DNA from 2 places in the Pseudoalteromonas sp. S408 genome. Region 1 is predicted to be linked to the other one. Evidence: predicted binding sites of a transcription regulator. Region 1 holds the regulator's gene; the other holds the start of a gene.
The links. Region 1 encodes FliA, which starts transcription of late flagellar genes. Its sites were predicted from a motif close to CTAAAGNTNNNNNNNNNNNNGCCGATA; they were not measured.

Region 1 (3,419 bases):
CGCCAAGCACAGTAGGGATGTATGATTAACACAGTATTAGATCAAGCAAGTGGCCTGCGCAAAATGAGTCAAAACAATAACAACGGCGTAAAAGTTATCGCTGTCACTGGCGGTAAAGGTGGAGTAGGAAAAACAAATGTTTCTCTTAATACTGCAATTGCATTAGGCCAGCAAGGTAACAGAGTATTGGTTCTTGATGCCGATTTAGGCTTAGCAAACTGTGACGTTATGCTAGGGCTGCGTGTTGAACGTAACTTATCACATGTTTTATCTGGTGAATGCGAACTTGATGAAATTCTAGTTGAAGGCCCCGCAGGTATTAAAATTGTACCCGCGACGTCGGGTTCTCAAAGCATGGTTGAATTGTCGCCTTCAGAGCATGCGGGACTCATCAGAGCTTTTAGCGAATTAAATACAGAATTTGATATTTTAATTGTAGATACTGCAGCAGGTATTTCTGACATGGTGCTGAGTTTTTCCCGCGCAGCACAAGATGTAATGGTTGTTGTATGCGACGAGCCCACATCAATAACAGATGCCTACGCGCTGATAAAAGTATTGAGCCGTGAGCATGGTGTATATAAATTTAAAATTGTTGCAAATATGGTCCGCAGCATGCGTGAAGGGCAAGAGTTATTTGCTAAACTTTCCAAAGTAACCGATCGTTTTTTAGATGTATCAATGGACTTGGTTGCAACGGTTCCCTACGACGAAAATATGCGTAAGGCAACACGCCGTCAAAAAGTTATTGTAGAACTTTTTCCAAATTCGCCTGCGGCACTGGCGTTTCAAGCGCTAGCAACAAAAGCAGTTAAATGGCCAATACCTAACCAACCATCGGGTCATCTGGAGTTTTTCATAGAGAAACTAGTAAACGGCTAATTATGACAACATTGGTGAATAAAGTTATGGGATATCAATCAGCACAAAATTTAAATGTGATTGTTGAAAAACATGCATCACTCGTCAAAAAAGTGGCATGTCACCTTATAGCGCGTTTACCTGCCAGCGTTCAGCTGGACGATTTAATACAATCAGGCATGATTGGCCTGATTGAAGCATCTAAGAGCTTTGATGCAACCAAAGGCGCCAGCTTTGAAACGTTTGCAGGGATTCGTATTCGTGGCGCAATGCTTGACGAAATGCGACGCGGCGATTGGGCACCCCGTTCGGTGCATCGCAAAAGCCGTTTGGTGGCTGAAACAATTGCTTTTTTAGAAAAAAGCTTAAGCCGTGAGCCTACATATATAGAAGTTGCTGAAAAACTTGAAATTTCGTTAAATGAGTACCATCATATCTTAAACGATGTAAATGCAAGTAAAGTACTAGGTATAGAAGACCTTGGTGTCGACGAGGATGTCATCAGTCCAGTTGATCAAGATTTAGCGCTAGACAAACCGTTTAATAACGTTAAAAATGAGCGGTTTAATGAGTCTTTATTAGGTGCGATAAAATCTTTGCCAGAGCGAGATGCAATGGTGCTGTCTTTGTACTATAACGATGAAATGAATTTAAAAGAAATAGGGCATATACTCGATGTAAGCGAATCGCGTGTAAGTCAAATACATGGTCAGGCGATGATTAAGCTCAAAGCTAAAATCAATGACTGGATAAATTAGTAGTAAGTAAACAAGGTTAAGACCTCACTGGGGGATGTTTTGGATAAAAACATGAAAATTCTGGTTGTTGACGATTTTTCAACAATGAGACGTATTATTAAAAATCTGTTGCGTGACTTAGGTTTCACTAATGTTCAAGAAGCAGACGATGGGTCAACCGCTTTGCCAATGCTACAAAATCAAGTATTTGATTTTGTTGTTACCGATTGGAATATGCCAGGAATGCAGGGTATAGACCTGCTAAGAGCAATACGTGCGGATGATAAGCTTAAACACATTCCGGTATTGATGGTAACGGCTGAAGCTAAAAAAGAACAAATTATAGCGGCAGCACAGGCAGGTGTTAATGGTTATATTGTTAAGCCATTTACTGCTGGAACACTCAAAACTAAATTAGAAAAAGTATTTGAACGTTTAGGCTAATGATAGGGGGAGAGGCTTATGTCAGCACTTGCTGCGCCTCAAATAACTTTAGAACAAGCTCGTCAGCTCGTTGTTTATCTAGAAAACGGTGAGCAAGACAAAGCCAATCAGTTAATTTTAGATACTGCTTCTAAGGAGCAATCTGAAATATTTGCTGAAGTTGGAAAGTTAACCCGTCAATTGCATGAAGCTTTAAAAAGCTTCGAGCTAGACACTCGCTTAACTGACTTAACTACCGATGCGATTCCAGATGCAAAAAAACGGCTTAATTACGTTATAGAAATGACAGAAAATGCCGCAAATAAAACAATGGATGCTGTTGAGGCTAGCCTACCAATTGCTCAGCAGTTGGCGGATGAGATATCTCATATCAAACCGACATGGGATCGCCTAATGAATCGAGAGATTGAGTTAGGAGAGTTTAAATCGTTATGCCACAGCATTGATAAGTTTATGAACAATTCTCATCATAAAACCGATGAGCTGCAAAGTTTGATGACAAATGTACTTATGGCGCAAGACTATCAAGATTTAACCGGGCAAGTTATTCGCCGGGTTATTGAGCTTGTTAGAGAAGTTGAAGAAAGCTTGATCCATCTTTTGACTGCCTTTGCTGATCAAAACGACGGTAAAGTCGAAAAAATAGAACAACAAAAAACAAATGAACCATTAGACGAACAAACTTTAGCAGGTCCAGAAGGCCCTATTATTGATAAAGAATCACGTAATGATGTTGTATCTGATCAAGATGAAGTCGATGATCTTTTATCAAGTTTGGGCTTCTAAGAGGAGAGTAACTGCATGTTTGAAGTCGATGAAGATATTTTACAAGACTTTCTTGTAGAGGCAGGAGAAATCCTAGAGCTTTTATCTGAACAGTTAGTTGAGCTGGAAAACAATCCAGAAGACACCGAATTACTCAATGCCATATTTAGAGGGTTTCACACTGTAAAAGGTGGTGCTGGGTTTTTAGCCATGACGGAGTTAGTTGACGCATGTCATGGTGCAGAAAATGTATTCGATTTACTCAGACAGGGTGTACGAACAGTTAACTCTGAGTTAATGGATGTGATTTTGCAGGCACTCGACACTATTAACGAGATGTTTGCTACCATTCAAAACCGCGATAAACCTGAGCCTGCCGATCCCGAACTACTTGAAGTTCTTCACAAACTGGGCTTGCCTCCAACAGAGGAAGAGCTTGCTGGTGAATCTCCATTTGACACGGCAGATGAGCCTCAACATGAAGCTTTAGAAACGCCTGCGGCAGAAGAAACTTCATCAGCAGATGAAGAAGACCCATTTGCCTTTGATGAGTTATTTAGCGGCGGTTCAGCTGCGCAAAGCGATGAAGAAACTCAGATAGATGAAATAACA
Region 2 (3,419 bases), on a different contig from region 1:
GAGCTTTATATTGGTAATTGGGACGACATAGGCACACCAGCGCGTTTAACGGCATTAAATGAGCGCTTGGCGCAGGCCGACACATAATTAATAGGAGTAGCAGTTTACATGTGGGGAAAAATACTCGGATTTTGTTTTGGCTTTATGTTTGGCAAAATTTTTGGTGCTATTTTAGGTCTATATCTAGGGCATTTATTTGATAAAAGTTTAAAAAATAATTTTGATAAAGCAGGTGGCTTTTCAAGTTTATTTAATGGTGACGATGTTCATCAACGCCAAGCGTTATTTTTTTCCAGCTGCTTTGCAGTGATGGGCCATATTGCAAAGTCTAACGGCCGAGTAAGCGAAGTACATATAAAAGCCGCCAGCTTATTTATGGATGAAATGGGCTTAAAAGGCGAAGAGCGCCGCGAAGCTCAGCATGCGTTTCAGGCGGGTAAGCAAAGTGACTTTTCATTAAAAGAAACCGTTCATGATTTTAAAGAACGTTTTGCTAAGCGTCATGATTTACTGCAATTATTTTTAGAAATACAAATTCAAATGGCGTTTTCTGATGGCATTTTGGCTGAGCAAGAAAAGCAATTACTGAGTGAAGTAAGTAAACAGCTAGGCATTTCTAAAACTCATTTTGCGTTTGTGCTTAAACGCTATCAAGCTGAGTTTAATTTTAGAAAACAGCAACAGCGTTATCAACAGCAGCAAGGGCAAAGTAGCAGTTATAAAGAAGGTTCAGGCCATCATGTGCCACCTAATAACAACATGAATCGTACTCAAGCGCTTGGGCTTTTAGGGCTTAACGAAGGAGCAACAGAGCGAGAAGTAAAAGTAGCTTACCGTAAGTTAATGGCGCAACACCACCCAGATAAATTAGTATCGCAAGGTTTACCAAAGCATATGATGGAATTAGCCGTTAAAAAAAGCCAAGATATTCAAGCGGCCTATGAATATTTAAAAAAGGCGGCGTAAAAAGCCGTCTATTTCTTTTGTTAGCCGAGCATGTTGTTGCGGCTGATCACGAAGCCCAAATAATTGGCGCTGGCGGTAGTCGAATTTAGCGTTTCGGTTAACCCAGCGCTGGCGATTCTTTAGGTTAATTAAAATATCGCGATTGTCGCCGGCGTAATAAATATCTAAAAGGGCAGGCGTAACAAGAGACGTTGTTTGGTTTAGGCTTTTATTGCGTTTTGCATTGGGTAAATAGCTACTTAAACTAATAAACGCATCCACGCGTTCTTGCGGAAAATCTGCATAATATTCAGTCAATACCCCTGCACTGGTGCCTTGGGCAATAATAACAATATTGCTAGGCTCTTCCATCGCTGTTTGGTAAAGGGCTTTGTAGCGCGCCAGTAAATTTAATTTGTAGTTGTCGAGTACTTCATCACTGACGGCTTCAATAGCATCCACATGGTGAGGCGCTTCATTTTTACTTGAAACATTAGGCTGCTCTGATTCACTGTTGGCTTGACTCTCTGTTTCAGTGGCATTGCTTGGTGCTGTTTCTGCGGCCGTCTCTGCTATTTTACTCGCTTGCCAATCAATATCAGGGGTGGTCATCGCATAGGTGGTGTAGCCTAAATTGTTAAGCTCCTTGCGTAAGTAACTCATTCCTGAATTATTGGTAGGGGTTGATTGCCAGTCGGGGATCAGTAATACAGTCCCTCTAAAATCAGCACTCATGTATTCACTGTGCAAACTTAAAAACTCAGTTTCACCTGCCAATAAGGTTTTCACTTCATCGCTGGGTAGAAGGCGTTTAATATCGCTATTTTCAACACTCGAAAAAGAAGGCGGAGCAATATGTTCAGCGGCAGTTGCAGGCATTACTAAAATGGCCACGCAGCTATATGCCATGTAACACAAAGTCTTTTTAATTAATTGCAAAAACACCATAACACGCTCAGCTAGTGGTCATTAGTTAGGTATCGGCATGTTTAACTAAAAGTTTAACCCTTTGCTAAGTAATTGAGCCCGTTAAAACTCGGGTTCTGCTTCGAAGGTCATTATTTGCTCGGTGACTGGGTGTTTTAGTTGCAACATTTGTGCGTGAAGTTGTAAACGCGGAGCGGCTGCAAGCGCCTCTGTGTGGGCATAGAGTCTGTCACCTAGAATAGGATGGCCAAGGCTTAGCATATGTACACGTAATTGATGTGAACGACCAGTAATAGGAGTGAGCTCTACGCGAGTGGCGCTTTCTTCTCGTTCAAGTATTTTATAGTGAGTGAGCGATGGCTTACCATTTTCATGATCCACCATTTGCTTTGGGCGATTAGGCCAGTCGCAAATAAGTGGCAAGTCAACAGAACCATTGTCTTGTTCAAGTTGCCCAAATACGCGAGCAATATACCGCTTAGCAGTTTCACGTTCTTGAAACTGCATGCTTAAATGCCTATGGGCAGCTTTATTCATAGCAAGGCAAAGTATGCCGGAAGTTGCCATATCAAGGCGGTGAACAATTCGTGCGGTTGGAAACACGCGATTCACTCGGTTAATTAAGCTGTCGGCATGTTTAGGATCTTTACCAGGTACGGTCAATAATTCGCTGGGTTTATTAACAATGAGCAAGTCGTCGTCTTGAAAAAGTATGGTTAAATACGGGTTCATTGGGGGATTGTAATTAACTAACACGGCCGACCTTAATGATTTTGAAGGGCACTATTTTAGGGGAGCAAGGGCAAAGGCTCAAGGAAAACATTGATAGTCTGTACAAAGGCTTCTAATTTATATGCATTTTTTGAATATAAAAAAGCGCGGTATAAATACCGCGCTTTATTAAGCTGTCATTTTTACTAACGACTGACAGCTATAAACTTAAAGCTCAAAAACCCCTAGTGAGAAACAACTATTAAGCGAATTGCATCTAGTTGTAACTGCGCTTTTTCAATGTGCGTAGTCAACTCGCTGCGCTGCTTATCAAAGAAAGTAATTTCTTCTTGGCGAATATTCGGGTTAATTTGTTTAAGGGCTTCTAAACGAGATTGTTCTTCAATTAGCGTGCTTTGCATTTTAGCTAGCGACGCTGCACGAATAACATCGAGTTTTTCTTGTGCCATGTCTTTTGCAGTCGTGATCATTGGGTGAATTGCGCTTTGCAATGCACCTGCCAGTTTACTTGCTGTTTGACGACCGACGGCTGAAAGCTGTTGGTTAAACCCGTCAAATGCGACGTTTTCGCCTAAGTTATTGCTGGCTTTATCAAGTAATATACGAATAGGCGTAGGGGGTAAAAAGCGGCCCACTTGCAATACTTTAGGCGCCATTGCTTCGGCAACAAATATCAACTCAACAAAAAAAGTGCCCGCGGGAAGTTTTTTGTTTTTAAGTAAGGCTACCGATGCGCTACCAAAGTCATCGTCACAAATCATGTCCATTGTGCCTTGCACCATTGGGTGATCCCAACTGATAAAGTGTACATCTTC

Region 2: a site for FliA is predicted at 1,924-1,950, ahead of CWB62_RS04825 (DUF3530 family protein). Genes of this name have one in related genera too.

Annotation. Positions count from the first base shown of each region.
Region 1 is NZ_PNDY01000001.1:199,893-203,311, reverse strand. Features, by position in the region: gene flhF (flagellar biosynthesis GTPase FlhF) at 1-29, shown strand, start outside; gene CWB62_RS01040 (MinD/ParA family ATP-binding protein) at 22-882, shown strand; gene CWB62_RS01035 (RNA polymerase sigma factor FliA) at 909-1,619, shown strand; gene cheY (chemotaxis response regulator CheY) at 1,659-2,042, shown strand; gene CWB62_RS01025 (protein phosphatase CheZ) at 2,061-2,828, shown strand; gene CWB62_RS01020 (chemotaxis protein CheA) at 2,844-3,419, shown strand, end outside.
Region 2 is NZ_PNDY01000004.1:199,836-203,254, forward strand. Features, by position in the region: gene murU (N-acetylmuramate alpha-1-phosphate uridylyltransferase MurU) at 1-87, shown strand, start outside; gene djlA (co-chaperone DjlA) at 109-966, shown strand; gene CWB62_RS04825 (DUF3530 family protein) at 949-1,854, opposite strand; gene rluA (bifunctional tRNA pseudouridine(32) synthase/23S rRNA pseudouridine(746) synthase RluA) at 1,975-2,628, opposite strand; gene rapA (RNA polymerase-associated protein RapA) at 2,829-3,419, opposite strand, start outside.